DNA from 3 places in the Clostridium neonatale genome. Region 1 is predicted to be linked to each of the others. Evidence: riboswitches for the same ligand, from Rfam matches in the RefSeq annotation. Region 1 holds a riboswitch; each other region holds the start of a gene.
The links. A riboswitch is a leader RNA that binds a small molecule or an ion and turns the genes downstream of it on or off. The one in region 1 is predicted to bind cobalamin.

Region 1 (11,379 bases):
AAGTAAATTACATGATGAAAGAAGAAAGAGATTAGAATTAGAAAACTTAGATTCTGTTGATGAAGGAATTTATTTTAAAGAAGGAAATCCAACACCTATTGGAACTGCTGATGATATTTTTAGAGCTGGAAAGAAAATGTATAGTGAATTATCTGAAGAAACTAATGAATTCTTTAATTTCATGTTAGATCATGAACTTTTTGACGTACTTGGCAGACCTAATAAAGCTGGTGGCGGTTATATGGAAATGCTATTTACTTATAAAGCCCCAATAATTTTTGCAAACTTTAATGGTACAAGTGGAGATATAGATGTTATAACTCACGAATGTGGCCATGCATTCCAAGGATTTATTACAAGAAATGATGAAATTAGAGAACATAACAATATAAAAATGGAAACAGCTGAAACTCATTCAATGTCTATGGAATTCTTTACAGAAAAGTGGATGGAATTATTCTTTGGCAATCGTGCTGATGATTATAGAAAAATGCATTTAGAAGATGCTATAGCCTTCATTCCATATGGCTGTATGGTAGATGAATTCCAAGAAATAGTTTATTCTAAGCCTGAACTTACTAAAGAAGAAAGAAGACAAGTTTGGAAAGACTTAGAAAAACAATATAAACCTCATTTAAAATATGAAAATGATGAATTCCAAGGAGAAGGGCGTAGATGGCAGCTTCAAAAGCACATATACATGTATCCATTCTATTATATTGATTATTGTATAGCTCAAACTTGTGCTTTACAATTTAAAATTAAAATGGATGAAAATTATGAAGATGCATGGAATAAATATTTATCCTTTTCTAAAGAATCTGCAAAAGATAGTTTCCAAAATATGCTTCATCATATAGGATTTAAGAGTCCTTTTGAAGATGGATACATGAAAGATTTAGTGTCAAAACTAGATAAATAAATTTAAAATAATTCCAATATAGAATCAATTATAATTATTCTATAGAATAAATCCTATAAAAAAAGTATAAATAGGCAATTTTGTTTTACTCCACTGTCTATCTATACTTTTATTTATTTTATTAAAACTAAGCCCTTACTTCTCGCACAAGTACATTCTCTTGGTTCCTCTGAATGTAAACATTGATATTTGATCTTTTTAGGTGCTTGAATTTCAACTTTCTCTTTTATGTTATTTAATTTATTTTCTTCTTTACCTATTTTGACCACTTCCTTTTATAGCATATTATGATTATATAATAGTAATTATTATTAATCAATCATTTTCCATATTAAAATAAATTTATTCAAAATGCTAATTATTAAGTGTTATCTAAAAACTATTAAATCTAATTATAATTTAGATCATAATATAACAGGCATAAAAAACATCTGCTTTTTATTTTCAACTTTATGAATTTCAAAATCCATTTCATATACTGCCTTTAAGTTTTCTTTTGTTAAAACATCTTCTACAAAGCCATTTGCATAAACAGAACCATCTTTCATCAAAACAATTTTTCTGCAATAAGCTGAACTTAAACTCAAATCATGTAATATTGCAATAATTGTCTTGTTTTCTTCTTCGTTTAATTTTTTTAATGTCTCCATTAATTCAACTTGATATCTAATATCGAGATGAGAAATTGGCTCATCTAAAATCAAGTATTTTGTATCTTGAGCTATTGCCCTTGCTACTAATACTCTTTGTGCTTCTCCTCCACTTAAATAGGAAAATACTTTATCTTTTAAGTAAGTGCAATTAGTGACTTCCATAGCATGATCAATAAGCTCCCTATCTCTTTTAGATAAATCCTGGAATCTCTTTTGATACGGAGTCCTTCCCATAGAGATAATATCATAAACTGTAAAATTCACATCCATATTAACATTTTGAGGTACAAAAGAAATATTAGTTGCTATTTCTTGTCTAGAATATTTATTTATATTTCTATTATCTAAGCAAATACTCCCTTCCTTTATCTCTAAAAATCTAAGAATATGACGTATAAAAGAAGTCTTACCTGATCCATTTGGTCCCAGAATACCATAAAATCCCCCTTCATGAAAATCTTCTGAAATATTATTTAATATATAATTTTCATTATCAGGCTTCCAGCATAAATTATTTACTGATAAAGTTTTATCTTTCATTTTCAACATCTTAAAACCTTCCACTTTTTGTATTACGATAAAGTAAATATATAAAATATGGTGCTCCAAATACTGCAGTAATAACCCCTACTGGTATTTCTGTAGGTTGTGCTATTGTTCTTGCAATAGTATCACAAATAACCATAAAACCAGCACCACCAAAATAAGAAAATAAAATTAAAAATCTATGATCTGATCCCACAAGTAATTTCATGCAATGTGGAATTATCAATCCAACAAATCCTATTGTTCCACTTACAGATACACCGGATGCTACTAAAAGTGCACATATTAATATCAAAATATTTTTTAATCTAACTGTATCTATTCCTAAGCTACTTGCTATATCATCACCAGTCAAAATTACATTTAAGTCTCTGCCAAACATAAATATAGTAGTAACACAAATTACTGATATCACCGTTAAGAATATAACCTTATTCCAATTAGCTGAACTAAAACTTCCAAGCTGCCATAAGTACACTTTTTCTAATTGCTCCCTATTATAGATCATAAGTAAAGATATTAATGCACTCAGCATTGTTCCTATAGCTGTTCCTGTTAATAACAAATTTGTAGTCATAAATTGTCCACCTAAACAACCAATTTTATATACTAAAAGTACTGATAAAATAGCACCAACAAAGGCAAAAATACTAGTTATTCCTAGACCAAAAAAATTCAATGTAATTCCTGATAAAATAGCCAAAGTTGCTCCAAGGGATGCTCCTGATGAAATCCCAAGTATATGAGGATCTGCTAGAGAATTTCTAAATATTGCTTGGAAGGTGCAACCCACCACTGCAAGGGCTCCTCCAACAAGAGAAGCCTGCAATATCCTCGGTAGGCGCACCTTCCAAATAATAACTTCATATACTTCTTTTATATCTGCTGTATCTATCAAATTATTTATAATTGGAATTTTAGAAAGTATAACTTTAAAACTATCGCCAATTGTAATAGATGATGATCCAACAGACGCAGAGGCTAATATACATAGGAACAAAAAAATACTCAATATAATAACATAAAAACAATACTTTTTTTTCTTTGCTTCCACTCTATTATCCTCCTATTATTTAAATGCTTCTGGATGGAATATTTCAGCTAATTTTAATAATCCTTCTGAATTACGGTAGCCTTGACGATCTAATAGATTATTGTCAATTTCATATACTCTACCTTCTTTAACAGCAGTTAATTCTTTATATCCTTCTGTAGACATAAAGTTTTCTTTTTCACCTGCTCTTACGACTATAATATCTGGGTCTGATTCTAATAATGATTCTAATGAAAATGACCAGCTATCTGATTCTGGTACTATATTATTTCCACCAGCTAATTTTATAAGCTGACCTACAAATGTATTTTCTGGTGCTGAGAAGTCTCCACTTTCTCCATATCCAACAACATAATATACACTCGGCTTTTCTAATTCAGAAACAGTTTTTGTAACTTTATCAATTGAAGCTTTCATTTCTTCTACTGTCTCAGTTGCTTCTGGCTGTTTATTTAATGCTGTTCCTAATGTCTCAATCATACCATATACACCAGTAACATCATTTTCTTCATATAAACCAATCACTTTAATACCTGCTGCTTCAAGTTTAGCTGTATTTTCTTCATCAAAATGTGTAGAAGCAATAACTAAATCTGGTTCTAATCCAATTATCTTTTCAATATCTGGTTTTCTTAACGTTCCAATAGATTCTACATTCTCTACTTGCTCTGGATAATCACAATAATCTGTTCTTCCAACTAATTTATCTTCTGCTCCAAGTTTATATATAATTTCAGTTATATTGGGAGCTACAGAAATAATCTTCTTCGGTTCTTTTTCAAGTGTTAGCTCTTTTCCAAACGAATCTTTAATTTTAACAGGATATGATACCTTTTCTGATTGAGCTGATTCCTTTGCATTATTTCCACCTGATACATTGCTATTTCCACAACTCATTAAACCTATAGACATGACAACAAATAATAGTAATACCGAAACTTTTTTTAATAGTTTATTCATTTTATCTCCTTCTTGTTTTCTCCCGCCCAAAGAAGAACACGATTTAAGTTATGGCAGGTTTCCTGACTTAAGAATCATATTACTTACCAAATTCCTTCTCAAGCTTAATGCTCAATGGTAAATATAATTTTGGCTTTCATCCTCTCTCACAGTAGTGGGGGCTGCTATGGAATCTCACCATATTCCCTTTTAACTTCTAAACCTTATGTTAATATAGAAGCACCATACTAATACGCAATTTATTATATATACCTCTTTAATATATTTCAAGGATAAATAATTTTATTAACTTTGAAACATAAATATGAAATTCATATAGCTGCTGTATTATCAGTATCTTATAAAATAAAGCACGTTAAAAGAATATATATTTTTAAATTCTTATATTCTTTTCAAAAAACACACATCACTATAAAATGTGCGGTTTTCAATAAACTATTTCTCACTCTACTTCTTCAATATACTTACAATTAATGTATATATGATTTAGAAAAATAAATAATCTTTCATAAAGCGGATATATTTTTTCACCAAATCTGCCTTCTAAAATCTCACCTATTTCTTTAACAGTTTTGATCCCATCAATCTGCATAAATACTTCACTGCTATATTCATCTAACATTATCTTTTTATACATAGGAATTTTAAATCTTAACCTTCTAAAAAACTTCTGTATTTTATGATCTTGCTTTTCAAGTACAGTAACTCGCCTGTTTTTATCTACTTCATATTTAATATAGTCACATATTTTAAATTTTAAGTTTAAAACTTCATCATTATTCATTGTTGTTCACCTTAGATAACATGATTGGTATTGTAGTAGCTACAACTAAAATTACTAATAAAAGTATAGCCATCATATTACTATCAGCAAATCCTAATGGAGTTTTAGGTGTTATAATCCCAATTACTTGTAATACAATTCCTAACAATCCTATTATAGATCCACCTGCAACAAGCCCTGATGATAAACTTATTCCATTTGATACCCTAATTTCTTTTTCCTTTTCACTTTTACTCATTTTTTCAACAAATACCCTTATTAAGGCTCCTACTAATATTATAGAAGTTGTTGATATAGGTAAATAAAATCCTATAGCAATAGTCATTATTGGTAAATCCAATAAGAATAAAAATAATGCCATAACAACACCTACTATAATCATAGGCCAAGGTAAATCACCTGACATTATACCTGAAGTTAATGTAGACATTAAATTGGCTTGAGGCAATGCAAATTGTGCATTTACTCCTGTAACCGCTAATTGTCCTGAAAGTACCATTATTGTTCCTGTAACAACTATAACACCTATTATACTTGCTATTGCAAAGGAATTTTGCATTTCTTTTTTACTTCCACCTATTACATATGTCACTTTTTGGGATTGACTATATCCACCGGCTACTGATATTGCTACAACCATAAATGCAGCAAATAAAAGTAATGATTTATTATCAGCTTTAGTAGTCCATCCCATTATAACAAATACTAATGTTAATATAACTAATGAAGCTATTGTCATACCTGATACAGGAAGATTTGATGTTCCTATTGTACCAGTTAAACGTCCAGCAACAATTACAAATAATAAGGATAAAATTAATGAAACAATCACGGCTATTATAGCCATTGTAATACTTTGAGAAACTATAAATGCTGCTATAAATGCTATTATAATTCCTCCTAAAAGTACCATGATTTCACCTGAACTCTTTCCCGAGTTTTTATCACTTCCTGATTTTGCTTTGAATGTTTCTTTCAAAGAAATAAATATAGTAGGTATAAGCTTAATAGCTCCTATTATACCTCCACAAAGCATCATTCCTGCTCCTATATACTTAACATAACTTGATGATATTGCATTTACATCCATTTGATGAAGTAATATTGTAGCATCATTCCATGTCTGCATATTACGATCTGCCAAATCAGTGAAATAACCTATCAATGGAGCAATACCAAAGTTAGCTAAAACTGAACCTGCAAACATATATAAAGATACTTCTAATCCTACAATAAATCCTATACCTAATAATAATGGATTTACTTCAGTAGAAAACTTCCACTTATAAAACTTACTTCCTATAAAATTAATAGTATTATTAATTACATTTAAAAATGATCCTGTTAAAATATTTATAATACCACTTATTACAAAACCAATTCCCATAAATTTTATAGCATCTCCGCCACCTTCTGATGCAACAAGAGTTTCAGAAATTGCCATTGATTCTGGATACATAAGCTTTCCATGCTCTTCAACTATTAAGTAGTTATAAACTAATGATAGACAGCCTATACCAAATAAAGCTCCACCAATCCCTACGCTTACTCCTTCTAAAAAAGTAATATTCCTTCCTATTAATATGATTGCAGGTAACACAAAAATCATACCACTTGCTATAGATTCTCCACCACTTGACATTCCTTGTATTATGTTTTTTCCTGCAACTCCTTTGCTGCTTGCAAATGCCTTTATAAACATTGAACCTATTATAGCACCAGGTATTCCTGCTGCAACAGTTAATCCAGATTTCATGCCTGAATAAGCAGTAGATGCTGCAAATAGAGCTGCTAATATTATTCCTATTATCATTACTGCTAAATTTGATCCTTTATTTGATTTTCCAGATAAATATGGAACATATTCTTTTCCATCTACTCCGCCATAAGCTTCTTTAGGTAATTTGTTGTTCATAAAATATTCTCCTTCTTTTGTTTTATTAATCCAATTATATTTAGTATATCCATTTTATTATTTAAAATAATTTAACCTTCTATTTTTTATAAAATAAATATAAATCTTCACAATCAAAAAATAGTACCTTTTCAGCCTTATGACGCTTAAAGAAACATTGTATAAAAATTTTGCATGATAAATAATATGGAAATTAAAGAACCCCACAAAAATCTTATATTTAGATTTTTGTGGGGTTCATATTTATAGAAAAAATGTTCTTTAAAATCATCAATCTTAAATTATAATATATTTAATAATTTACTATACTTGAATAATTCTATTAATCTTTAGACGTAATATTTAAAAAGATTCATTAATATAAATAATACAACTAGGAAGCAATTTTGAAAAACATTTCTTTAGTTATTTGATATTCGATTTCTCTATCCAATTCTTTAGCTTCCATAAATCCTATTCCTTTAAATAAATTTCTTGATCTATCATTTGTTTTTTTGATTTTTGCAATAACCTTATTTGTTCTCATATCAAAAAACGCTTTTTTTAAGGCTTCAATTACAGCATCGTGACCTATACCTTTTCCCCATAACTCCTTTTCTCCAACTGCGATTACTATTTCAATATCCCCATTTTTAGGGATTAATCTTAAAAAACCGATTGTTTCATATGTGGCTTTAATAGTAAAAAAACTGCAATTATTATTAAATAAATGAGTTAGTATAGGCATATCTATTCTGTTTATAACATTAATTAGATTCTCTTTAGCATTTACACCTTCATTTAAGTTACTTGCTATTTCTTTATCGCTAAGCCAATAAGCCATTTTTTCTGCATCAGATTTATATACTTCCTGACTTAGCTGAATACTAATCGTTTCCACTAGTTACACTCCTTAATCTATCTATTCTCTTTACGAATATATTATTACTGGACCGGCCTTACATACATATTACTATCAATATGGCAATAAGTAAAAATCTATATTGTTTATTATTTGAGTTTGGCTTATTTTTTAAATGTTTCTCTCAACTTTTTACTCTTTTTCTATACAAGTTATATTTTCCATTTTTAGCCTTTAATTTCCTTTTAAAGTTATTAAAAGGATTTTTATTACATAACTAATTATCAATATTTTATAATGAAGCTTTCAAATTCTATTTAAAATATTATCTATATTATAGCTGTACGATTTCAAGTTATATTTGCATTATAATCTGTGATAATTAGAATATTTTATATTTGTCTATTAATATAATTATTTATTATATTAAACTGAAAGATGAAATCACAATTTCCGATAAATAATTTATATACATGCCAACTTCGTCTTTAGCTTCTTTGTATAACAAATTCTGATATAAACTTTAATGCAATAAAGTATTTAAAATATGAATACTTTATCTAAAATTTTTTTAAAATCTCTTTAATTTTTCTTATATTTCATATTTTTTTAAATACTCATTGAAAAAAATTTTAAATCATATTATTCTTCATTGTAGTGGAATGTTATCATTCTGCAATGTTCCGGAACAATTATTGTATTAATAGAAAGGGATTTGATAAAATGAAAAATTCAAATTGTAATTATACTGCGGCTCAATGGCAAAGTGTACCTCCTTCTAAGGTAGATATAAATGAAGAAACGCTTTTAAAGCTTGATCCTATTATACGTTCACAATATAACAATATAAATGGAATTATTATTGTGCATAAAGGAAATATTGTTCTGGAGAGATATTATAATGGATATAGAATTAATGATAAATTTCATGTAGCATCTATAACTAAAAGCATTTTAAACGCCTTAATTGGTATTGCTATAGATAAAAAATATATCAAAAGTATTGAAGAACGAGTACTTGATTTCTTTCCAGAATACACATTTTCATCACATGATGAACAAAAAAATAAAGTTACGCTCCATAACCTTCTTACCATGACTACTCCATACCCATTTGAGGATTGGAAAGAACCATTAGACAAGCTATGTACTCAAGCCGATTGGGTAAAATATACTCTTGATTCCCTAGGAGAAGATGGTGAGATTGGCAAGTTTAAATATTCAACAGCAGGAGCACATCTAATTTCAGCTATAATTACACGTTCTACAGGAAAGTGTGCACGAGATTTTGCAAATGAATACCTATTTAAACCAATCGGAATTAAACCAATTTCAGATTACAAAGTAGATAAATTTGACTATGAATATTTGTTTGGCAAAAAATTAAAGGGATGGCCTCATGATCCTAATGGTAATTCTACAGGTGGGTGGGGACTTAACCTAACAACTAGGGATATGGCTAAATTGGGCCTCCTATATTTAAATAACGGTATTTGGAATGATAAACAAATACTCTCTAAAAATTGGATTAAAGAATCAACGACTATGCATGAAGGAGAAAATGATTTTATGTCCTATAAATATGGCTATTTATGGTGGCTTCAAAAAGATGACGTTTTTTCATATTCAGCTATAGGAGATGGAGGTAATATGATTTGTTGTATACCAGAAAAAGATTTGGTAGTAGCAATTTCATGTGAAATAATTCCGCAAACAAATGATAGATGGGAACTTATAAAAAACCATATTATTCCATTTATAAAAAATTAAGATTTATATTAATGTAAATAATATAAAACAAAAAAACTACTATCAATCAGAGATTAATAGTAGTTTTTTATAATTATTAAAAAATCTTACATTATAGTATACTTAATCAAATAAAAAGTCTTTAGTATAATATGTTAATATTCTTGTAAAAATAATCATTTATATATCTATAATTCATTTTTCTAGTTCAATCCTGCTGCTGCTTTACGATTGCTTATTTCCTTTTTTGCTCTATCTATATAGCTATTTATCTTACTTCTTTCTGAATCACTTTTTGCATTTTGTAAATTATGTTCATAAACTCTTAAAATTTCATTTTCATTTTTAATATCTATTTCTGCATTCATTTTATTCATACTGATTACTTCCTTCTTTAATTTAATACTATTTTATATAATAATAAAATTTCATAAATTTCATTTTTACTTATATTAAATAATACTATTTATATAGTAAAAACAAAGTTTAATATTGATACAATAATTATATCTTTCGATTCTAAATATATGCATTTATAATTTCCATAGCTTTCGATATTATATCTAATATATTTTCTTTAAATATTTTTTTCGCCTCCTGGATATTATTTGCATCTATTTAAACTAATTCTTTGCACTATACTATAACTCTATTTTTGTTAAACACCTCTTTTTAATACATCATATTAACATAGGCAATACTTTTTATGATTAAAAAAATGTATATATTAAAGTCCTCAGATGATAATTATTAGATATCTCTTTCTATTAATTATTATAGCACTTTTATCTTTATTTGTTAAGAAACAACAATAATTATATTCTATATATAAAGTAAGATAACTAAATATTTTTCTTTTATAAAAATATTTAGTTCTTTATCAACTGTACAGATATAAGTCTTTATTTCATATACTTTTTCTTTCTCCCAAGGCTGACTATATCTAAAAGTAATTTCAGTTGTACCTTCTTTTAAAGCCAAGAACTTCCAAGTGTATATTCCTCCAGAACCATATAATCCATTATTATTGGTAATATACTCATCATAATCTTCATTTATAATACCATCTGTCTTAGTGCTATATTCCCAGCCACAGCTTGCTATTGGGTTTCCTTCAAGACTTATATTTATTTCGGTTAGCTATTTTATAAATTTTATTTTTCTCCTCTAAATACATCTATGACATTCTCAGGTGCATAATAACCATAGTACTCTGTAGAACTAAAATTTAATGAATCAGCAAGCTTAGTTTCTAACCCATCTTTTGTCTTCCATAAACTAAATAAATCTCCATCTTTTCTTACAAACAGCACTTCATTGTTTGATAAATATTTAGGCATAAAATCAAATGATTTGCTATTTGTAATTTGACTTACTTTCTTTGTATCAACATTTACTGCATATATATAGTGTGGTTGACTTTCCCAATTTTTTAAACTTTCCGTTTCATCATCTTTTAAAGTGTTACTTCCAGAATACATTATATTTTTTCCATCGCTAGAATAGTCAGGTGTCATTGATACTTGGTCTTTTGGAATTAAACTTGTAAATGTGTTATTTTTCACATCGAAAACTCCCAATGTTTTATTATAATACATCTCTCTATATTCACCATTATTAACTGCAACATAGTTACTATTCACTGGATTTTGTGAAATATTATCTTTATATGCCAAAGCAATCATATTATCATTTTCTATAAACTTATTATTTAAAATATCATATACTGTAAATTCTGTCATATCAGCAGACATTGAAGCAGCATTAGGTTTGTTCCATATATATAAATACCTATCATCATTTGAAATTTTCGAAATATTAGGTGTTGATCCTATTGATTCCAACAAGTCAGACATTTTTGCTTCTTCTCCAATATCTTTATCATTCCCCTTTTTACTTTCTAAAATAACCTTTTCTTCTTTAGTATCTAAATCATAAACAATTATTCCTATTGA
Region 2 (11,379 bases), 1.4 Mb from region 1:
AGATGCAATACAAAAAGGTTCAGACTATTTAAGAATACTTGGATATTCACAATTATTTATGTGTATAGAAATTATTGTTTGTGGTATTTTCAAAGGAATTGGAAGAACATATATACCATCTATAATAAGCATAATATTTACTGGAATTAGAATTCCAATGGCTTATGTACTTAGCAAACCTAATTTTTTAGGTATTGATGGAATATGGTGGAGCATAGCAATTTCAAGTATATTTAAGGGAATTTTATTATTAAGTATATTTAGTGTTCTTTATAAATTAAAGAAATTGTATAAAGAAATTAAAGAGAATTAAATTTTATGGAAAAGGTTTTGTAGATTAGTAATTGAGGCCCAGAGTAGATTTTTTCTCTTCTGGCTTTTTTTGTATAGGTAAAGTATAAAATTTTTGATGAGCTGACTAAAAAAGTGTAATAAAATCACATAATTATATATACTAATTTTAGTATAATGGTTTTATATTAAGTTTAATTTGTATTTTTAAGAAGGGAGCTTATTAATGTTTGATACACTAATAAATAGCAAAAATATAAGTTTTATATTTGTATTTTTTCAAGGAATACTTTCATTTTTATCACCGTGCATATTACCACTTATTCCAATATATATAAGTTATCTTGCGGGAAATTCAAAAAAAGTAAGTGGTGATGGAATTATTACTTATGAAAGAAGAGAGGTATTTTTAAATACAGTATTTTTTGTACTTGGAATTTCAACTGTATTTTTTATACTAGGATTATCCTTTACAACTCTTGGAAGGATACTTAATAGTTATAAAGTGATTATTAGTAGAATTTCAGGTATAATAATAATTTTTCTTGGTTTATTTCAATTAGGGTTATTTAATTTTGGATTTTTAAATAGGGAATTTAAAATTAAAGCTAAAATTAATTTTAATAATATGAATCCATCTGTAGCATACATTATGGGATTTACATTTAGCTTTGCATGGACACCGTGTGTTGGACCCGCATTATCTTCAATATTATTGCTTGCCTCTAGTGCAAAAACTACAATACTTGGAAATATGCTTGTTTTAGTTTATGCATTGGGATTTATAATACCATTTTTAATTTTGGGAATATTTACAACACAAGCACTTAATTTTATAAAGAAGAATAAAAAAATTGTTCAATATACCATAAAAGTTGGAGGAGTCATAATGGTTATAATGGGACTTATGACCTTTACTGGAGGTATAAATAATATAACTAAATATTTAAATAGCAATAATTCATACATTAATGAAGAAACAAAAGATAAAAAGATAGAAGATGAAAATAAAGCACAAAATGATTATAGTGATGAAAGTAAGAATGAGCATAATGGTAGTAATAATAAAGATCTTATGGAGGCAGTTGATTTTTCACTTACTGATCAATATGGAAATACTCATACCTTATCAGATTATAAGGGCAAAACAGTATTTTTAAATTTTTTTGCGACTTGGTGTGGTCCATGTAAAGTTGAGATGCCTCATATAGAGGAGTTATACAATGAACACAATTTAAATAATGATGATATTGTAATTATTGCTGTTTCAAATCCTGGTGGAAGAGAAAAAGATATGAATGGAGTAAAGCAGTTTTTAAAAGATGAAGGATATACGTTTCCAGTAGTTTTTGATGAAAGTGGAGAAGTTTTCTCAAAATATAATATAATGTCACTTCCAACCACATTTATGATAAATGAATATGGGAAGGTATATGGATATGTAAGTGGAGCATTAAGTAAAGATCAAATGGAAAGTATTATAAAGCAGACACAAGAAAATAAGTAATATTATATTATTAATAACCATAAAATAATATAAATAAATTAAATTTCAGTAAAATGTGTATCATATTTACAATATATAAGTTGACATATAAATCCTATAATGTTACACTTTACAATGATAATTTAATATTAAAAAGGTGCTTGGTGCAATTATTAATTGCAGGCCAAGAGAATAGGGAAATGGGTGAAAGTCCCATACGGTCCCGCCGCTGTAATGGAGGAGTAGAAGCCATAATTATTTCTAAAATGTAATCTGATTTTTATTATATTCTGAAATAATTATAAAATCACTGTATATTTTTAGTATATGGGAAGATGGAGTACTGCTAAGATACCTAAGTCAGAAGACCTGCCTTTTTAATAGGCTATTACACTATGTTACGGACGATGGCAAAGTGTCTAAAATTTATTTCCATTAATTTGGAGGTAGTTTTGTCACGTCTTTTTATAGTTTATTCATTTAGAATAAACTATAAAAGGACTTTTTTATTACTTAAATAAGGAGGATAAATATGTCAAATAAACAAAAAAGATTAACTGTAATTGGACTTACTCTTTTAATTATGTTCGGATTTAATAAAGGTGTAAATGCAATGCATATTATGGAAGGATATCTGCCTGCTAAATATTGTATAGTATGGGGTGTTTTATGTATTCCATTTTTAATCTATGGATTTATTTCAATTAAGAAGACGGCAGCAGAACATAGAAAAACACTACTTATTTTAGCTATGGTAGGGGCGTATGCATTCGTACTTTCTGCATTAAAGATTCCATCAGTTACAGGAAGTAGTTCACATCCAACTGGAACAGGACTTGGCGCAATGCTTTTTGGACCAAGTGCCATGAGTATTATAGGAATTATAGTATTACTATTTCAGGCAATTTTACTTGCACATGGAGGACTAACAACTCTAGGTGCAAATACATTTTCTATGGCAATTGCTGGGCCATTTCTTTCATACGGAATTTATAAATTATGTGAAAAATTAAAAATAAACAGAATGGTTGGAGTATTTTTAGGGGCATGTTTAGGTGATTTATTCACATATTGTGTAACATCTTTCCAACTTGGACTAGCCTATCCATCACAAGTAGGAGGAGTAGGAGCATCAGTTGTAAAATTCCTTGGAATTTTTGCAATTACACAAGTTCCACTTGCTATAATCGAAGGTATATTGACTGCTGTTGTAGTTATGATTCTTGAATCATATGCAAAGCAAGAGCTTACTGAAATAGGATTTTTAAAAGGAGGAGTTATAAATGAGTAGTAAAGTTAAGACATGTATAATTTTAATTCTTCTTTGTGTAATTATTGCAGTAGTTCCACTAGCATTTATAAAAGATTCAGAATTTGGTGGGTCAGATGATGAAGCGTCAAACGCAATAAGCAGTATACTTGAAGTTGATGAATACAAGCCTTGGTTTTCACCTATTTATGAGCCACCAGGTGGGGAAACAGAATCTTTATTATTCTGCCTTCAAGCAGCTATTGGTGCAGGAATCTTTGGGTTCGGACTTGGTACATTAATGGAAAGAGGAAGAAATAGAAAAGAAAAATCAAAATAACTTTTAAAGGGGAAATGAAAGATGATAATGATAGATAAACTTGCATATTCGTCCAAATTACGATATAAAAGTCCATGCTTGAAATCATTTGTTGCAGTAAGTACACTATTTATATGTGTAATAGCACGTTTACCTCTCATTTCATTATTAATCCTTTTATGTATGGGAAGTCTTACCGTATTTATTGGTAAGACTTCTTTAAAATATTATTTGAAATTAATGATTATTCCACTAGGATTTCTAATTTTAAGCACTATAGCTATAATTGTTAACATCTCTGATGAACCACTATCTTCAATTTCAATTGCACTATTTGGAAAATACATATCTATAACGACAGCATCTTTTTATTATGGTTGTAATTTAATTTTAGTTTCACTTGCAGCAGTGTCATGCTTATATTTCTTATCTTTATCAACTCCAGTGATTGATTTGTTATATGTGCTTAAAACAATACATTGCCCAGAGCTAATTATTGAATTATTACTATTAATTTATAGATTCATTTTTGTATTATTAGATATATCAAATTCTATTTATACTTCGCAAAAATGTAGATTAGGTAATAGAAATTTCAAAACATCATTAAAATCTGCAAGCAGTTTATGTGCAGTAATGTTTATTCGTGCATTAAAAAAATCTTCAATGTTATATGATTCAATGGAATCAAGATGTTATGACGGGCGAATAAATGTTTTAAAAAGATATGTAAAGGCAGAAAGAAAAGAAATTATTTTATCAATAATTTTTGAAGTAGCATTAATAATTATAGCAATTATTTGTTGGAGGTCTATATGAGTAATAGTATTTTAAAGGTTGCAAATTTAAGTTATGTGTATGAAGATGGAACAAAAGCACTAAAAAAAATAGATTTTAATATAAAAAAAGGCGAGAAAATAGCGTTTATAGGCGGAAATGGTTCAGGTAAATCTACCATGTTTTTATGCTTAAATGGTGTACTTAGACCTACGAATGGGAATATTTATTATGAAGATAAGCAAATAGAATATACAAGAAAAGGATTATTAGATTTGAGAAGTAAAGTCCAGATAGTTTTTCAAGATCCAGACAATCAGCTATTTTCAGCAAGCGTTTATGAAGAGATCTCGTTTGGAATTTTAAATTTGGGAATAGATGAAAAGGTAGTTGAAAGAAAAGTTAATGAAGTTATAAAGGAGCTGGAAATTGAACCTTTTGTAAATAAACCAACACATTTTTTAAGTGGAGGACAAAAAAAGAGAGTTTCTATTGCAGATATTCTTGTTATGGATCCAGAGGTCATAATATTAGATGAGCCAACATCTGCCTTAGATCCGAAATATACAAATGTTGTGAATAATCTTATTGATGAACTAACTGAAAAAGGTAAGACAGTTATTTTATCAACTCATGATGTAAATCAAGCATTAAAATGGGCTGATAGAATTTTTGTGTTTATGGATGGAGACATAGTAAAAGAAGGAAAACCGGAAGAAATATTTTTAGATGATGAAACATTAGATAAAGCAAATTTATTAGTACCATATACAATAAAATTATATAAAAATCTTTTGCGTAAAGGAATTTTAAATGAAAATTTAAAAGTACCTAAAACTATTGAAATTTTAGAAAAATATATAGAAGAAAGTTTTGAAAGCAAGAAGGGATAAAATATGCATTTAAAGCAAAGAAATGCAGTAACATATGCCATTTTAGCTGCTGTTTTGTATGGAACAATGGCACCTTTCTCATTATTATGTAAAAGCTCAGAAAGAACTAGGTGCAGCCAAAACAAGTGCATACTATGCTATAGCACCGTTTGTGGGAGCACTTATTTCAGTAATAGTTTTTAGAGGAGAATTCACTATGAATTTTTTCTAGGCCTAATAATCATGATTATTGGTACCTATCTTGCAGTATAAAAAAATATAGAGTTATATCAAATACATTTGATTTAGATCTATATTTTTATTTTAAAATTAATTATGAATTTAGCGCTGCCTCTTAATGCTATTTTTGAAAACATCTTAATTATGACAATTAATAAGTTCTTTTTAGTAGCGAAATAAAAGAATGAAAAAAAATATACTATTTTATTGAAAGAGTGTTAAAAATAAAATATAATTATTAATATATTTAATAATTATGAAGAAGGGATGAATTATATGTCGATAAAAACAAGAAAAGTAGCGATTATTGGTACAGGTAATGTAGGATCACATTGTGCATTTTCTTTAGCACTTCAAGGTGTATGTGATGAAATCATATTCATAGATAAAAATGAAGTGAAAGCAAATGCAGAAGCAGTAGATTTAAGTGATACAATTTCATATCTTCAACATTACGTTGAAAGTAGAAAAGGTACATTTGAAGACTGCTCTGATGCAGATATTGTAGTAGTAAGTCTTGGAGTGCCTCCAGCACCTAATAAAAGCAGACTTGATTTTTTAGAAGGTACACTTAAAGAAGTAGATACAATTATAGATCCAATATTAAATTCAGGGTTTGATGGTATATTTGTAGTAATATCTAATCCGGTTGATGTAGTAACACACTATATATATGAAAAAACAAACTTTCCTAAAAATAAGGTGTTTGGAACTGGAACAACATTAGATTCATCAAGACTTAGAAGAATACTTTCAAAGGAAACAGGAATTGATCCAAAATCAATACAAGCTTATTCAATGGGTGAACATGGCGATTCACAAATGGTTCCTTGGTCACATGTATACTTAGGTGGTAAACCATTATTAGATTTAATGAAAGAAAAGCCAGATACATTTGGTAAACTTAATTTAGATGATATAGCTAAGAGAGCAGCTTTGGCAGCTTATGAAATCATCGAAGGAAAAGGATGTACTGAATTTGGCATAGGTGTTGGCTTAACTGAAATAGTAAAAACAATTTTACACAATGAAAGAAAAATACTTCCAGCAACTACATTATTAGAAGGACAATATGGACAAACTGATGTATTTGCAAGTGTTCCAGTTGTTATGACTAAAGATGGAATCGAAGAAATTGTTGAAATTAATCTTACAGATGATGAACAAGAAAAGTTCAGTAATTCATGTGCAATAATTAAAGAATATATAGAAAAAGCAAAACATATAAAATAGTATTAAAAATTTGTAGGAAATAAATAAAAGGTTTTTATTTATGTAGGATAAGAAGGAGTAAATATGGATAATTCAAAAGCTTTAATACCATTGATTGTAGTTTTAGTTTATATAGCAATATTAATGGTGATTAGTATAGTAGTTTCAAGAAAGCAAAAGAAAGATGGGGAAGCATTTCTTCTTTATAAAGGAAAAAATAATGCATTCATTACAGCAGTTACAGTAGCTGGACTAGCTATTGGAGGAGCATCAACTATTGGTATTGCCGAAAATGCTGTTAGTGATGGAATGAGCGCTGGATGGTACAATATTGCATGGGCATCTGGAGCTGTAATGGCAGCTTTCTTCATAATTAACAAGTTTAGAAAGACAGGATATAACACAATTGCAAAAATGCTTAATGATATATATGATAAAAAAGCTATATTTATAGTTATAGTAGCACAAGTTATTATGCAGTGCGCAATCATATCATTACAATATAAGGCTGGAGGAGCAATACTTGCAAGCCTTCTTCCAAATATTTTTGATTCACAAAATGGAACATTCTTTAGCTTTATAATGTTTATGATAATATCATTTGTTGGAGGGATGGGCTCAGCAAGTATAAGCAATATTTTCAATATTTCTTTAATCTATTTTGGAATATTAACAACAACAGGAATTATTTTGTTTACTAAGAATGCAGAAATAGGAATGACAGGACTTAATGCAGCTATAAATATGAATGCATCAAGTGCACAAAATTTCTTTAATCCTATTGAAGGGCATTCAGGTATCGTAATATTTAGTATAGTAGCACTTATAATAACTATGGTTGCTAATTGCACATCACTTCAAGGGGTTGTTCAAATTGGGTTAACTTCAAAAAGTGATAAAGATGCTAAAAAAGGTTTTATAATTGCAGCTATTATAATGGTACCACTTGGTTTTTTATGTGCACTTCTTGGAATATGTGCAAAAGCAATATATCCAGACTTAGAGCCTGCAACAAGAGCTCTTCCTGTGATTATTTTATCTCTTAATCCATTAATAGCTGGAATTACTTTAGCAGGACTTTGGGCTGCTGATATGTCAACTGCATGCAGTATGCTAATTGGATGTTCAACTACAGTTAGCCAAGATATCTTATGTAAAACAAAATTAAAAGACAGTATAAACAAAAATTCTCTTATAGCTAATAAATTAATAATTTTAGGAATAGGTTTTGTAACATATATTATTTCTATGGGGCAAGGCCAGATATTAGCCACTATAAAAGTAGCATTATCTTTATCAATTCCATGTTCAATAGTAGTCTTAGGTGGAATATGGTTTAGAGAAAATGTTTCAAGAAAATCTGCTTTTTATACAATATTTTCAGGGATAATTGTTATAGGTGCATGGCTTATTTTTCCTATAAAAACTCAGTTCTCGGATATACCTGTTTTAAGTGTAATATGTAATGATATTGCATATATAATGCTTATAATATGTGGTGGAGTATTTGTTATTTCTAATTGTGTATTTAAAGAAAAAGTATCAAATCTAAGGAAAATATATGATTAATTTAGGTTAGATATACTAAAATCTTGTTTTTATGATATAATTCAAAAGAAACGAGGTGTTTAAAGAAATGGCAAAGAAAAATAGTAGAAATACAGATATTCTTAAAGATAGTAAAGACACTACTTCGCCTAAAGTTTATTCTATTCTTGTGAATCTTGTAAATAATGACAGAGAAGATTTAGCAGAAGATGTGTTAAAAATAGATTACTTATTAGATTATACAAATAGATGTATAAAAGATAAAGATATTAAAGAAGCTAAAGAAACTATAAAAATAGCAGAAGATAGAATGAACAAAATAAAAGAATCTGGATTTGAAATAGATTATCTTGACTACGTATATGAAGGTATTAAGTCTAAATTAAAATAATTAAAGATACGAGTAGTAATATAATAATTATATTATTACTCGTATCTTTATTTTAAATGAAATTGTATAAAATTTATTTGTCTACAGGATTAACTAAGTAATCATAATCTATATCTGTAATTGTAATGTTGCTTAATTTTAAATTACTTCCTAAATCTAGAATTTTATGTTTTTCCCCAATTATCTTAACTTTTGGCCTTAATGGATTACTATGATTTTCTTTTATTACAACAGCAGTTTTATTATTGCTTAATTTTACACTCATTCCAACAGGATAAGGAGAAATCTTTTTTAAAAATGCCTTTACAATATCATAATCAAAAAGAGTTCCACATCCGCCCATAACATATTCAATTGCTTCAGATGGCTTAATTGGTTTCCTATAGGATCTATTTCCAGTAAGTGCATCATATACATCAGCAACAGCTATTATACGACCAAATAGTGGGATATTATTCCCTTTTAATCCTTTAGGATAGCCTGTACCATCATATTTTTCATGATGAGCTAATATTCCAAAATATATTTTATCTGTAATAGCCAAGTTAGAATCAACAAATTTACCACCGATCTCTGGGTGAGATTTTACAATTTCATATTCTTCATTTGTGAGCTTAGAAGGCTTGTCTATTATACTATGAGGAATGTTTATTTTTCCTATGTCGTGAAGTAAAGCAGAAACTCCAAGCTCTACCAACTCATCTTTATTCATATTTAAGCCTGTACCGATTGCTAAAGATAGAACAGTTACACTCAATGAGTGATAATATGTGTTATTATCGTATGTTTGTAAATCAGTTATACCAATAGAAGTATTGCCGGCTTTTGTAATTTTATTCACCAAATTTGAAGAAATATTTTCAATTTGTTCAATATTTTTTATATCCAAGATTTTTCTTTGTGTTTCGCATACTGTAAAGATATCCTTAACCGCAGATACGGCTTCATCTTTTAGAGAATCATCAATTAATCTTTTTATTTCAATTTTATTTTTTATCCCATCCTCTATATATACACCATGTATATTAAATAACTTAAGCTTGTCTATTAAATTAGATGTTAGCATTTTTTTCTTTTTTAAAAGGTATGCATCAGAATAATTACAGCCGTTTATAGAAATATCAGCGGATAATTTCATGCCTGGTTTTAAGTTAGATATGGGGACGTAAATCATTATGATATACTCCTTTCGTTTAAATATGTCGAATTTATGAAAAATCTGCAACAATATACGACACAATAAATATATATAAGTAAAAATTATTATCTTAACTATTATTTTATCAGAAGTAGTAATATAAAACAATCTTGCTAAAGTAGAAGCTAAAGTTTGTATAATAATATTATGTGAAATTTTATCGATATATTTCATAATAAAGTAAATAAGTTTGATTATTAAGTACTTTAAAGTTATAATTTATTTTGGAAAAGAAATTAGGGGATATTAATATAATAAATTAATAGAAATAGAAAATTATCATATATAAAGAGGTGTAATTTAAATGTTATTAGATAGAAATGAAAAGTGTTGGTGTGGCAGTGGACTTAAATATAAAAAATGTCACTTGGATTTTGATCAAAAATTAGAAAGTTATAAATTAAAGGGTATAATGGTTCCTTCAAGGGATCTCATAAAGAGCCAAAAAGATATAGATGGAATTAAAAAAAGTGCAGAAATAAATAATGGGGTTTTAGATTTAGTTGCAAGCAAAATAAAAGCAGGTATGTCTACAGCTGAAATAGATACTTTAGTATACGATTATACAGTATCACATGGAGGAATTCCTGCACCACTTAATTATGATGGATTCCCTAAGAGTGTTTGTACATCAATTAATGATGAGGTTTGTCATGGTATACCAGACGAGAATATAATATTAAAAGATGGTGATATAGTTAATGTTGATGTATCAACAATACTTGATGGATACTATTCTGATGCTTCAAGAATGTTTATGATAGGAAATGTCAGTGATGAAGCAAGAAGACTTGTAGAAGTCTCAAGAGAATGTATGATAAAAGGAATTGAAGCAATTAAACCTTGGGGATTTTTAGGTGATATTGGTGCTGCATGTGGAGAACATGCACATAAAAATGGATACACAATAGTTAGAGCCTTAGGTGGCCATGGAGTTGGTAATGAATTTCATGAGGATCCATTTGTACCTCATATAGGTAAGGCTGGTACTGGTATGTTACTTGTTCCGGGAATGGTACTAACAGTTGAGCCTATGGTTAATGCTGGAGATTATGATGTATATGAAGATGCTGATAATGGATGGACTATTTATACTGCAGATGGTTCATTATCATCACAATGGGAGCACACAGTTTTAATTACCGATACAGGTGTTGAGATTATTGCTAAATAAATTATATAGATATCAGTTTAAAGCGCAAAAATAATATCATAATATAAGCAATGAAGCTACTATTTAGATAGATTAAATTTATTTAAATAGTAGCTTATTATTTACAGGAAGAATCATAAATAATAAGGAGGATATATGAATGCCTTTCAAAGTCTTATTACCGCAAGATATGGATAGTTCAGGAAAAGATTTATTAATTAAAAATAATATCGAAATAAAAATGGGAACAGGTATAGATGAGAAGATTTTAATTAGAGAAATAGAAGATTGTGATGGTGTTATTACACGTACTGCTATCATTACAGAAAATGTTATAAAAGCTTCAAAGAAGCTAAAGGTAATCGCAAAGCATGGTGTTGGAGTTGATATGATAGATGCTGATTTTGCAACTAAAATGGGGATAAAGGTAGTTAATGCAGGTGATTCAAATAAATTATCAGTTGCTGAATACACAATAGGACTTATTATAGCACTGGCTAAGAATTATTTTATATATGATAGTGAGCTTAGAAAAGAAAACTTTGAAATTAGAAATATTAAAGGAATGGACTTAGAAGGTAAAACATTAGGACTCATAGGTTTCGGTAAAATTGGACAATTAGTGGCTAAAAAAGCATCTTTA
Region 3 (11,379 bases), on a different contig from region 1:
TCAATTTTCTCTTTTCCACTTTTTTGTTTCAATATTTGTGCATAAGAACTTCTTATTCCTATTAAATCTTTATCTTCATTAGATATAATAGTTCCAGTCTTATCAGTCAAATAAGTTTGTACTTTTAATTCGCTACCCAAATTTGTATAAAACTCTTTAATGTGCTTTTCTCCGATTCCAATAACTAAAAAGCCTGTATATTTATTGAAAATATATTTATCACTTATAGGCTGATAAATATTTAAAACATATTCATCTGGATAAAATACTTTTTTATCCATACTAATTTTACAATTAATAAATTTAGTAGATATAGAATTTTCATAATCTTTTAGTATTTCATCTCTAAAATCACTGTTTGTCCATGTCTCTCCAACATATACTAATTCTGGCCCATTGAATTTAACTAGTGCAATATAATCAATATAATTATTTGAATCTAAAATATATCTTATTGAGGAATACGCCTCACTTGTATCCTTGTTATAATTTTTTGAAGTTTCTTTGTTATTCATTAAAAACTCTTTTGCGCGGCTGTCTGAAGATATCATGCTTGATATTTCAACAAAATTTTTTAATGTTGAATCTAAATTATCATTTATAGTCTCAAACTGTCCTTCCATAAGTCCGCTAGATTTTTCAGTGATTTGTTTTCCTGCTAACTGATATACTGCTAGAACTATAAAAATATTTGTAATTAAAATAGAGAGAATAAAAAAGATCGTAACCTTTTGATTAAATTTCATTTTACACAATTTATCTTTAAATTTTATTAATATCTTATACATATCTTTATCCACCACTATTCTTCTCTATATTAATTTTTTTAAGTTAAAACAATGCTTATTCTAGCCTTTAACAGCACCTGCCATCATACCTTTAATTAATTTATCTTGTCCAAAAATAAATGCTATAATCATTGGCAGCATTGAAATAGTAAGAACTGCCATAATCATTGGAACATTCATTGTATATTGTCCTTGATATTCCCAAATAGCAAGTGGCAATGTTCTATTAGGTAAGGTTTGAGTTAAAACTAATGCAAAACTAAATTCATTCCATATAGCAACGCCATTATATATGGCTAAAGTTGCAAGGCCTGGCTTTACTAATGGAAGCATAAGGTTAAAGAAAATTTTATATTTATTACACCCATCTATTTCAGCTGCTTCTTCTAATTCCCTGGGGATAGCATGCATAAATGTAACTAATATAAATACTGAAATTGGCAGATTAAAAGCTACATATGGGCCTATTAATGCCCAAGGTGTATCATACAATCCCATATTAGTTGTCATTAAAAATATTGGAAGCAACGTTACATGAACTGGCACTGACATACACGCTACTATTATACCATATATTGGTTTGTTCAATTTGAATTTAAATCTAGATAATGGATAAGATGCACATGCACTTAAGAATAATAAAATTACCAATGAAACAATAAGTACTAATATGCTATTTTTGAAGTAAATGAATATGTTACCTTTAAATACATCTATAAAATTCTTTAAATATAAACTTTTAGGTAAATCAAATACACTTCCCATAAGCATTTCAAATTGTTGCTTAAATCCTGCAAGTAACATAAATATAAAAGGAACTATTGTAATTAAAAGCCATGCTATTGCTAATATTGCAATTATAGTTTTGGTAGATATTTTTTTTATCGAGAAATTCTCCTTCATAACAATCACTCTTCCTTTCTATTTAATGCTTTAATTGTAATCAATGATATTATTGTTATAATAATAAACATTCCTGAAGCAATTGCAGAACCATATCCCATTCTTTGAGATAAAAATGCATTTTTATACATATAAGTTGCCATGAGTTCAGATGCATTGCCTGGTCCTCCACCTGTCATAACATATATAAGATCAAAATATTTTAATGATCCAACCATAGATAATACAATTGCACTTTTAATGGCTGGTTTCATTAGTGGAAGTGCTATCTTCCAAAAATATTGACTTTTTTTAGCTCCATCGATAATTGCTGCTTCATACAAATCTGCTGGTATATTGCTATAGCCTGCTAAGAAATACACCATATAAAAAGGTATAAACTGCCAGCATATTGCTACTGTAATAGTTAATAATGCTGTCTTAGGATTTCCTAATAAATCTATTGAGTTTCCACCAAATAACTTTGATATTCCAGATATTATACCTGAATTTGCATCTAATGCATACTTGAATAAATATCCAATTGCAACAGATGACATTAACATTGGTATAAACCAAATTACTTTAAATATATTCAACTTTTTCCCACCAAAGTCTAAGAATGTTGCAAGAGCAATACCAATTGGTAATTGAACAATTATAGATAAAACCATAATAATATTATTATTTAAAAATGCTTTTCTAAAAACTACATCAGTCATAAGTTCTTTCCAGTTATTTAAACCCACAAACACCTTATTTGATGCAAATCCATTCCAATCATAGCAACTTAAATTGAAAGAATATACAATTGGATATGCTATATATATTATTAGGAATAAAAATGCTGGCACAAGAAATATAATTGCTGCATTTCTTGTTGACGCGGCACGCCTTTTAGCTAAACTATTAGTTTGTAATTGCACTTTTTCTCTCTCCTTCATATAATTATTGAGCTGTTGCAAAACTAAGTCATATAATTAGCTTCAGAAATTAATTATATTTATTATAAAAGCTTTATTTTGTAACAGCTTTAATTTTTTAATTATTGCTATAGTTATTTGTTTTTAGCTTTATATGCATCCATAGCAGCCTGTAATTCCTTATCTGCATCTTGTGGTGTCTTAGTTAAGCCAAATATTTCCTGGCAAGTTGATTTGTGTACTTCTGCAACTTCTGCTGGTAAGTATTGATCATACCACAATTGAACTCCACTTGCTTTATTAACTGTATCCAGTATTTTTTGTGTTAATTCATCATCTGGTTTAAAATCTTTAAGTGGAATAATTTTACCTAATTTCTTACGTTCTTGAAGTGCTTGATCGTCTAATAAACTTTGGATTAATTTAAAGGCTCCCTCTTTGTCTTTACATGTTTCTGAAATTGAATATAAATTATCTCCAACAGTTCCTGCACAAAGTGATTGGTCTTCTTTTGAACTATCTAAGGCTGGAAATGGGAAGAAACCTAATTTACTCATAAAATCTGGATTTTCACCGAGTACTGTACCTGTAAACCATGATCCCATTAAATCCATTGCAGCATCACCTTTATATAATGCTTGTCTAGCTTGACCACTATCATCATCCATTCCATTAAATCCATCCATAAAATATCCTTTTTTAACCCAATCTTGAATCTTGTTTCCGGCGAATTCAAATGCTGGGTTTTCAAATGAGCCTTCTCCTGATGCTGCATTGGCAAATGCATCAAGACCACCAAAACGAGTTGCTAAATACATATAATACATAGATCCTGTCCATTTTGTAGCATTAGCTAGAGCAAAAGGTGCTACTCCATTTTCTTTTAACTTATCACATGCAGCTTCTAATTCAGAAATAGTTTTGGGTTCTTCTACTCCATATTTAGCAAAAACATCTTTATTATAGAAAAAACCTGCAACGGATACGTTTTCAACCGGAACAGCATAAATCTTGCCATTGTATGAGCATTGATTAATTCCAGCATCTATAAATTTATCTTTATAGTTGTCTTTGTTCATAAGATCCGTAAGATCAGCAATCTTATTTGAATTAACATAATCAATTAACCCTGATCCTCCCCATTGAATAAACACATCTGGCGTTTGATTTGCACTCATCGCCATGGCTAATTTTTGCTTATAAGAATCATTAACCTGATCAACAACTTCTACTTCATACTCAGGATTCGCTTCCATAAACCTTTTTACAGAAGCCTTAATTGCATCTGCTGCTGTTGCTGTTTGAATATGCCATAATGTCAATTTTGTCTTTCCAGATGCACTTGAACTTTGTGATGAATCACCACTTCCTCCACATCCAGCTAGTAGCGTTGAAGCCATAGCTACAAACATTAGAACTGATGCTATTTTTTTTAAATTTTTATTCATTATATTCCCCTCCATTAATTTATTTTATTATCATGCTTAAATGGTATCATCTATCCATAAGAAAAAATATTGAATAATTTATCTTTTATCTATAATTTTATATGTTTTTGTAAACATTTACTAAAACCATTGTACAAATATATAATCTCCTACTAAATAAGAAATCCCACAATAATATCTTATAAAATTAAATAATCAAAAATAGTAAACGAGCTGTCAATTCAATCCTTTATTATAGGATGCATTAACAACTCTTTTTTGTACATTTTATTAATTTTTGTCGTGTTCTCTATACAATATCAATACTAAAATATAAGCATTAATGGGGTGAGTTCATGAATAACTATGTCTTAATAACTGCAGCTTCTGAAGGAAAATAATTATTGTGATTTGTATTATCTTTCATTTATTTATGTTAAAAATAATTTAATATAAACTTAATTAAACAGTTAGTATATATAACTATTTTAGTGATATATATTTTACTATAATAAAACCGCAGATATACTTCACATTAGTGATTTATACACTTAAGTTTTTTACTTTATAAAATTCATATCTTTTTTCTTACATCTTATTAGGCATATCTAACAAAACTCATATCCAATGGATATGAGTTTTGTTAATTTAATTTATTAAGATAAAACACAGCCTTTGAAATTCAAATTATTATTAATAAATAATAACTTAAAAATTGAATTATTCTTAAATGTCAAAAATATAATTGCTGTTCTCAATTAACATTAGAAATTTATACTATATACTATTATTATATAAAATTTTAAGAATTGCTTCTGTTGCCCATCACTATCATTATCAAGAGTTTATATGCTCAATTTTATAGAAACAATTTTATTATTTTAACTGTTTGCTATAAATTGAGCATATTATTTCATAATTAAATCCTTATAATACTTCCACCACAAACTTGGATGACCTAATCAATATCCAATATCATTTTCTGAATTTAATACATGTAGCTGGTTTTAAGCTCTAACCAAATTCCTATATTCACCTTTTAAGTATTCAAAAGCATCTAACACATCTTTTGGTACCTCAACATGTGCAATATATCCTCTTCCATTTGGTCCATATCCACTTTCATTATCATTCAATCGTGGTATTTCACCCATAAGCAGTGAAATATATCTTTCAATATCCCACATTCCTAATATATTATTTTTCTCAAATGTCAACTTATCTTCTTTAACTATAACTTTAGTCTTATATGAAGCATAGTTTATTATATTAATATTGGAATCATACTTTCTAAATCCTGCTTCCATTCTATGCTGCATAGTTGCATCTTGAATAATAATGATATTTTTAGCCTCAATATTTTTCTCATTCAACAAACGCAATGCATATGTTACATTATTACCACAATTAGTAGATTCCCTTTCTATATAATAATCTTTTATATTATATTTTGAATTCATATACTGACCCATTATATCTGCTTCCATCTTATTTTCTGTCTCAATTTCCGGGCATTCTTCTTTTACTTTTTTTCTTAAACTTTCAGTAGTATGACCTTCTCCTCCAACAATCATAAGCTTTTTAGCTACGCCATTTAACATAGCTTTTCCAGCTACTTTACAGCCTTCTAGTATGCTTCCACCAAATAATATTAATGAATCAGCATGTTCTATATTATATTTCTTTATTAATTCTTCTCTAGTTAATTCTTGTACATCCCTTTTTCCACAAAAATCTGCTAATATATTGATCTTTTCTGCTACAACTTGTAGGCTCATGTATTTATCTCCCTTCTTGTATATATAATAATTTACATTGAATTCTATCACATTTCTACACCAGCCAAATGATTTCTTTCTGCTTCTTTTAATATTCCATTGCCATCATTATCTCTATCTATATAAATAAGAATATATCCTTTCTTCATTTCTCCTGTTGATATACTTACTGAATCAATATATCCCCATATGATTAAACTAACATTTTTAGCTAAAGATATTGTTGAAACAGAATATACATTTAATAAAACATGATCTGCAACCTTCTTTTCTGAAGATCGTAATGTATTATAATAAGATTTATTTCTATTCTTAATTTTTAGTTAATCTATTCAATTCATCTATAGCAGCTACAAGTTCAGATTCATACTCTTCATATAAATCTCCTTCATCTTCTCCAAGCTGTTCTTCATAAAATCTTATCAAAGACTGAAGTTCATCTATTCTACTCATATTATTCTCCTTTTGTTATATTTTAATTTTTTTATAATACTTTAAGCGTAATATCTATACCAATTTTTTACACAATCAATTTTATATTGTTGTATAAAACAAAACAGTAATAAATTAACCATAAAAAAAATTCCTATATTTTTTCATATAATATGTGAATCAATTATTTTTTCTCCACAATTTCGCCTATATGGAGTTAAAATAACCATTCTTATTTATATTTTAACTCTTAATTCGCATATAATATATATAAATATTATATTCTAGTTTATTAATTTCTCAGAATAAAAATCCGCGAAAAATATAGCTGATTTTTATTCTGTTCATTACTATTTCTCTAGAAATGATTTTTTTTATTTTTTCTACTCCACACCATGAAAAGGCTCAATAAATAAGCAAATTCTTAAGAATTTAAGCATATATGTTCTAATATTTATAACTTTATTTCTTCTAACAATTGTAAAATTTTATCTTTATAGATATGTTTCTTTTTATGATTTTAAAATGTTAACTACAGTATTTATTATCTATATAATACATACGTAGATTCATCTTCTTTGTATCTGTGAGCTCATCTGCAACCAAATCTTAATTTATTACTTTATCTAATCCTTTTTTATAAAAGAGCTATGTTTTTATAGACACAAATAATATTTTTATATATACTTAACTAGTTATTTAATATATTGATATAAAAATAATATTGGTTAAAATTATCAAACAAAAATTGATATTTTTATTAAAAAGGAAGTTAGGTGAAATTCCTACACAGTGCCGCTACTGTAATTAGGGAATGCTGATTCAAAATACACCATTGAACATAACCATGTTTGAGAAGGAGAATCAGTGTACTGATCTATAAGTCAGGAGACTTGCCATTATTATAATATCGATACTCTTCGGTAAAAGAGTGATATTAATAAAAATTAAATATCAAATGATGACTAAGAGTATCCTTCTATCTTTATATTGAAACAAATAAATATCAAATGATAAAAGGAGACAACATGAAAAAACAAAAAAAATTAATAACAATTCTATTAAGCATGATCATTTTATTAGGTCTTGTTTCTTGTGGTCTAAACAATAAAAACATACAAAACAATTCTTCAATCTCACAATCTGAGCTAAATACTGATTCACACTATCCTGTAACTATAACAACATATAACTATGCAAAGGAGCCTATTGAAATAACTTTTAATAAGGCACCTGAAAAAGTCGTAGCTATTTATCAAAATTCTATTGAAACAATGCTTGCATTAGGACTTGAAGATAAAATGGTTGCTGCTGCAGGTCTTGACCATGACGTAAAAGATGAATATAAGGATAGTTTCAGTAAAGTAAGTTATTTAGCAGAATTTACTCCTGATAAAGAAACTATAGTAATGGAAAAACCTGATTTTATATTAGGATGGTATTCTTTATTTGATGACAAAAGATTAGGTGATGTTGACTACTGGATTAACAATGGAACAAACACTTATATCTCATTAAATAGTGGAATATCTGAAGAAAGAACCATTCAAAATGAAATTACAGACATATTAAATATAGGTAAAATCTTCAATGTTGAAGATAAGGCTAAGGCTTTAGTAGATAATATTACTTCAAAAGTTGAAGAAGTTACTTCAAAAGTTGCAAATAAAGAAAAACAAACAGCTATGGTAATAGAATATTTTGATGATGATATCTATACTTATGGAGCTAAAACTTTAGCTGGAGATATGGTAACAAAATTAAAGGCAGAACTTTTAAATCCTGAAGGCGGAAATATAGGTGCTGAAGACTTAATAAATTTAAATCCTGATTGTATTTTTGTTTCTTATATGGACAGAGGAGATGAAAATGTTCCTATAGATGAAGTAAACAAAATACTTAATAACCCTGCTTTTTCAAGTCTTTCAGCAGTAAAAAATAAAAGAGTTTATGCAATACCATTAGGTGATATGTATTCCAGCGGTATAAGAACCATAGATGGTATAAACACTTTTGCTAATGGATTATATGGAAATGAATAAAAAACTTTTCAAAGATGTTCCTATATATTTAGGAACTTCTATTCTACTTTTAATCATACTTTTTTTATCAATATGTCTTTCTGTTACCATAGGATCTGTTGATATAAGTATGAAAGAAGTTTATGAAGTTATATTATATAAATTGTTTGGTATTGGTTCTTCATATAGTGGAACTGGTCCTATTTCTGATGTGGTCTGGCTTATAAGAATGCCAAGAATAGTGCTTGCTATTTCTGTAGGCGCTGGACTGTCTGTAGCTGGAATAGTTATGCAAGCGATAGTAAAAAATCCTCTTGCTGATCCTTATATACTAGGTGTATCATCAGGAGCATCTCTTGGTGCCACCCTTTCAGTAATTCTTGGATTTGGGAGTATCTTTGGAAGTAACTCAATTGGATTTATGGGCTTTATTGGCGCCTTTACAATATCTATTTTAGTTTTAGTGATATCAAATATTGGAGGACGAAGTAATTCTATAAAACTTCTTTTGGCAGGTATGGCACTAAGTTCAGTATGCAGCTCCTTTTCAAGCTTTTTAGTATATATATCTGATGATTCACAAAAATTAAAGACTATAACTTTTTGGTTAATGGGTAGCCTTGCTGGAGCAAAATGGGATGAAATAATCATCATACTTCCAATTATTATTTTAGGAACAATATTTTTTATAACTCAATATAGAACATTAAATTTAATGTTATTAGGTGATGAGGTATCAATTACTTTAGGCACAGATTTACATAGCTATAGAATCATATATCTAGTAATAACCTCTCTTATGATTGGCATATTGGTTTATGCTTCTGGTATGATAGGATTTGTGGGGCTTATTGTTCCACATCTAGTAAGAATAATTTTGGGAACTGATCATAGAAAGATAATACCAATAGCAGCTCTTTTAGGATCTATAATCTTAATATGGGCAGATGTGTTTTCAAGAGTAATAATAAAAGGAACTGAAATTCCTATTGGAATAGTTATATCAATAATCGGAGCACCATTATTTGTATGGCTTATGATTAAAAAGAATTATGGTTTTGGTGGTAATAAATAATGAATATAAAAACAGAAAATGTTAATGTAGTTTTAGAGGACAACAATATATTAAAAGACATAAATATAGAAGTTGATAATAAAGAAGTTGTAGGCATAATAGGGCCTAATGGAAGTGGAAAATCTACTCTTTTAAAATGTATATATAGAGTATTAAAGCCAAGTAATGGCATAGTAAAATTTGATTATGCTGATATAAAAAATATATCTGTAAAAGAAAGTTCAAAAAAATTAGCTGTGCTGTCACAGCATAATAACTATAACTTTGATTTTACTGTTAAAGAGATAGTTCTCATGGGACGCTCACCTCATAAAAAATTTATGGAAAGAGATAATAAAGAAGATTATGATATCGTAAATGATGCTTTAAAAAAAGTTGATATGATGAACTTTAAAGATAGAAACTTTCAGAGCTTATCTGGTGGAGAGCAGCAAAGAGTAATACTTGCAAGAGCTTTAGCCCAGCAGCCTAAATGCTTAATATTAGATGAACCTACAAATCATTTAGATATAAAATATCAGTTGCAGCTTATGAGAATAGTTAAAAGCTTAAATATAGAAGTGATTGCTGCCATTCATGATTTAAATATTGCTACTATGTATTGTGATAAAATATATGTTTTAAAAGACGGAAAAATAGTTCAGTATGGCACTCCAAAAGAAATTCTTACACCACAGCTTATAAAAAATGTCTATGAAGTAGATGCAAAGCTTATAGTAGATAAAGATATAGTTCATATCTCCTATTTAATATAGGAATATATTTTCCACGTCTTATTTTCAACTACTTCATAACAGAATTTTATGAAACTTTTTACGTATATTATAAATAATATAACATTAATTTTCTATTTGCATTAGTTAATTCTTTTTCAAAGAATTTAATCTTTCACAAATTTTGGGGTACAATAAGGCCCCACGAAGTTAGGCGGAATTATCTGAAAAATAATGTATTCCCATAATAAGCATACTAAGAAAATCTTATCTTCCTAAATTAGGCAGATAAGATTTTCTTCTACTGTTTTAAAATAATACGCTACCTTTGTACTATAATTACTTAAAAGCAACTATTTTATGTTGTAAATATATTTCTTCCATAAATAAAATTTTCTCTGGTATAAACTTAATAAATTAATCTTTTAAAATTCAATCAAATTACCTGAAAGTTCTTCCACGTACCACGCTTAAACCTGATAATGTATATAATGGCACGAAACATCCAGTCAATCCCCATAGCAATCCATACGCCAATAACTCCCATTTGAAAAATAACACCTAGAATATAAGCAAAGGATATTCTGAATATAAACAATGAACTTATTGATATAACCATAGTAAATCGTACATCCCCTGCCGCACGCAGCGCATTGGCAAGAGTAAATGAAGCTGGCCACAGAAAGATTGCACAACAATTATGAATCATAACAAGTATATAAGTCAGATGACGGACTTCTATAGGTAAAGAATAAAAATTTAAAATCCACTTAAGAAGCAGAATCTGGCCTAAACTGCTTAATATAGTTCCAATATAAGCACTCTTCATAAGTTTCTTTGTATAATTAGTAGCCTGTAAATAGTCACCTGCACCAACACATTGACCTACTACAGTAACTATAGCTAAGTTTATTGCATTTGCACACGTAATTGCAATCATAACTAAGCTGTTTGTAATTCCGTTTGCAGCAATCTGAGCTGTACCAAACATTGAAACAATACTAATTAAAAGAACCTTCCCCAGTTGAAAAATTCCGTTTTCTATGCCATTGGGAATGGCTATATTTAGGATTCTTCGAATCATTTCACCGTTCCAAGAAAAAATCTTAGAGAAAGAAATGAATACTTCATTTTTCTTATTGAAACACATATACAGCATAATGGCTGCTGCAACTGCACGAGCAATGATTGATGCAGTTGCAACACCTGCGACACCTGCATGTAATACAAAGATTCCAATTGCATTTCCAACCAAATTAATTAGATTCATAATAATAGAAACAATCATTGGCGTGCTGGAATTTCCCATGGAACGGAATAAAGCAGCACCGCAATCATAA

Region 2: another riboswitch for cobalamin. It lies ahead of CNEONATNEC86_RS11475 (energy-coupling factor ABC transporter permease); the one in region 1 lies ahead of CNEONATNEC86_RS04905 (ABC transporter substrate-binding protein).
Region 3: another riboswitch for cobalamin. It lies ahead of CNEONATNEC86_RS14235 (ABC transporter substrate-binding protein); the one in region 1 lies ahead of CNEONATNEC86_RS04905 (ABC transporter substrate-binding protein).

Annotation. Positions count from the first base shown of each region.
Region 1 covers NZ_UICR01000001.1:1,075,994-1,087,372, reverse strand. The annotation lists gene CNEONATNEC86_RS04920 (M3 family oligoendopeptidase) at 1-922, shown strand, start outside; gene CNEONATNEC86_RS04915 (ABC transporter ATP-binding protein) at 1,327-2,124, opposite strand; gene CNEONATNEC86_RS04910 (FecCD family ABC transporter permease) at 2,126-3,175, opposite strand; gene CNEONATNEC86_RS04905 (ABC transporter substrate-binding protein) at 3,191-4,135, opposite strand; cobalamin riboswitch at 4,171-4,377, opposite strand; gene CNEONATNEC86_RS04900 (hypothetical protein) at 4,578-4,919, opposite strand; gene CNEONATNEC86_RS04895 (OPT family oligopeptide transporter) at 4,912-6,834, opposite strand; gene CNEONATNEC86_RS04890 (GNAT family N-acetyltransferase) at 7,208-7,714, opposite strand; gene CNEONATNEC86_RS04885 (serine hydrolase domain-containing protein) at 8,399-9,445, shown strand; gene CNEONATNEC86_RS04880 (hypothetical protein) at 9,628-9,801, opposite strand; gene CNEONATNEC86_RS22000 (protease inhibitor I42 family protein) at 10,247-10,549, opposite strand; gene CNEONATNEC86_RS04870 (M56 family metallopeptidase) at 10,579-11,379, opposite strand, start outside.
Region 2 covers NZ_UICR01000001.1:2,513,619-2,524,997, reverse strand. The annotation lists gene CNEONATNEC86_RS11485 (MATE family efflux transporter) at 1-313, shown strand, start outside; gene CNEONATNEC86_RS11480 (redoxin family protein) at 518-1,798, shown strand; cobalamin riboswitch at 1,916-2,168, shown strand; gene CNEONATNEC86_RS11475 (energy-coupling factor ABC transporter permease) at 2,361-3,068, shown strand; gene CNEONATNEC86_RS11470 (energy-coupling factor ABC transporter substrate-binding protein) at 3,061-3,366, shown strand; gene cbiQ (cobalt ECF transporter T component CbiQ) at 3,388-4,164, shown strand; gene CNEONATNEC86_RS11460 (energy-coupling factor ABC transporter ATP-binding protein) at 4,161-5,015, shown strand; gene CNEONATNEC86_RS11455 (hypothetical protein) at 5,074-5,226, shown strand; gene CNEONATNEC86_RS11450 (L-lactate dehydrogenase) at 5,511-6,467, shown strand; gene CNEONATNEC86_RS11445 (sodium:solute symporter family protein) at 6,531-8,015, shown strand; gene CNEONATNEC86_RS11440 (hypothetical protein) at 8,083-8,385, shown strand; gene CNEONATNEC86_RS11435 (HD-GYP domain-containing protein) at 8,459-9,559, opposite strand; gene CNEONATNEC86_RS11430 (type I methionyl aminopeptidase) at 9,888-10,757, shown strand; gene CNEONATNEC86_RS11425 (hydroxyacid dehydrogenase) at 10,897-11,379, shown strand, end outside.
Region 3 covers NZ_UICR01000002.1:573,933-585,311, forward strand. The annotation lists gene CNEONATNEC86_RS14210 (sensor histidine kinase) at 1-788, opposite strand, end outside; gene CNEONATNEC86_RS14215 (carbohydrate ABC transporter permease) at 849-1,691, opposite strand; gene CNEONATNEC86_RS14220 (carbohydrate ABC transporter permease) at 1,697-2,596, opposite strand; gene CNEONATNEC86_RS14225 (extracellular solute-binding protein) at 2,728-4,041, opposite strand; gene CNEONATNEC86_RS14230 (YdcF family protein) at 5,028-5,798, opposite strand; gene CNEONATNEC86_RS21325 (hypothetical protein) at 6,111-6,251, opposite strand; cobalamin riboswitch at 6,939-7,145, shown strand; gene CNEONATNEC86_RS14235 (ABC transporter substrate-binding protein) at 7,259-8,272, shown strand; gene CNEONATNEC86_RS14240 (FecCD family ABC transporter permease) at 8,259-9,326, shown strand; gene CNEONATNEC86_RS14245 (ABC transporter ATP-binding protein) at 9,326-10,081, shown strand; gene CNEONATNEC86_RS14250 (MATE family efflux transporter) at 10,476-11,379, opposite strand, start outside.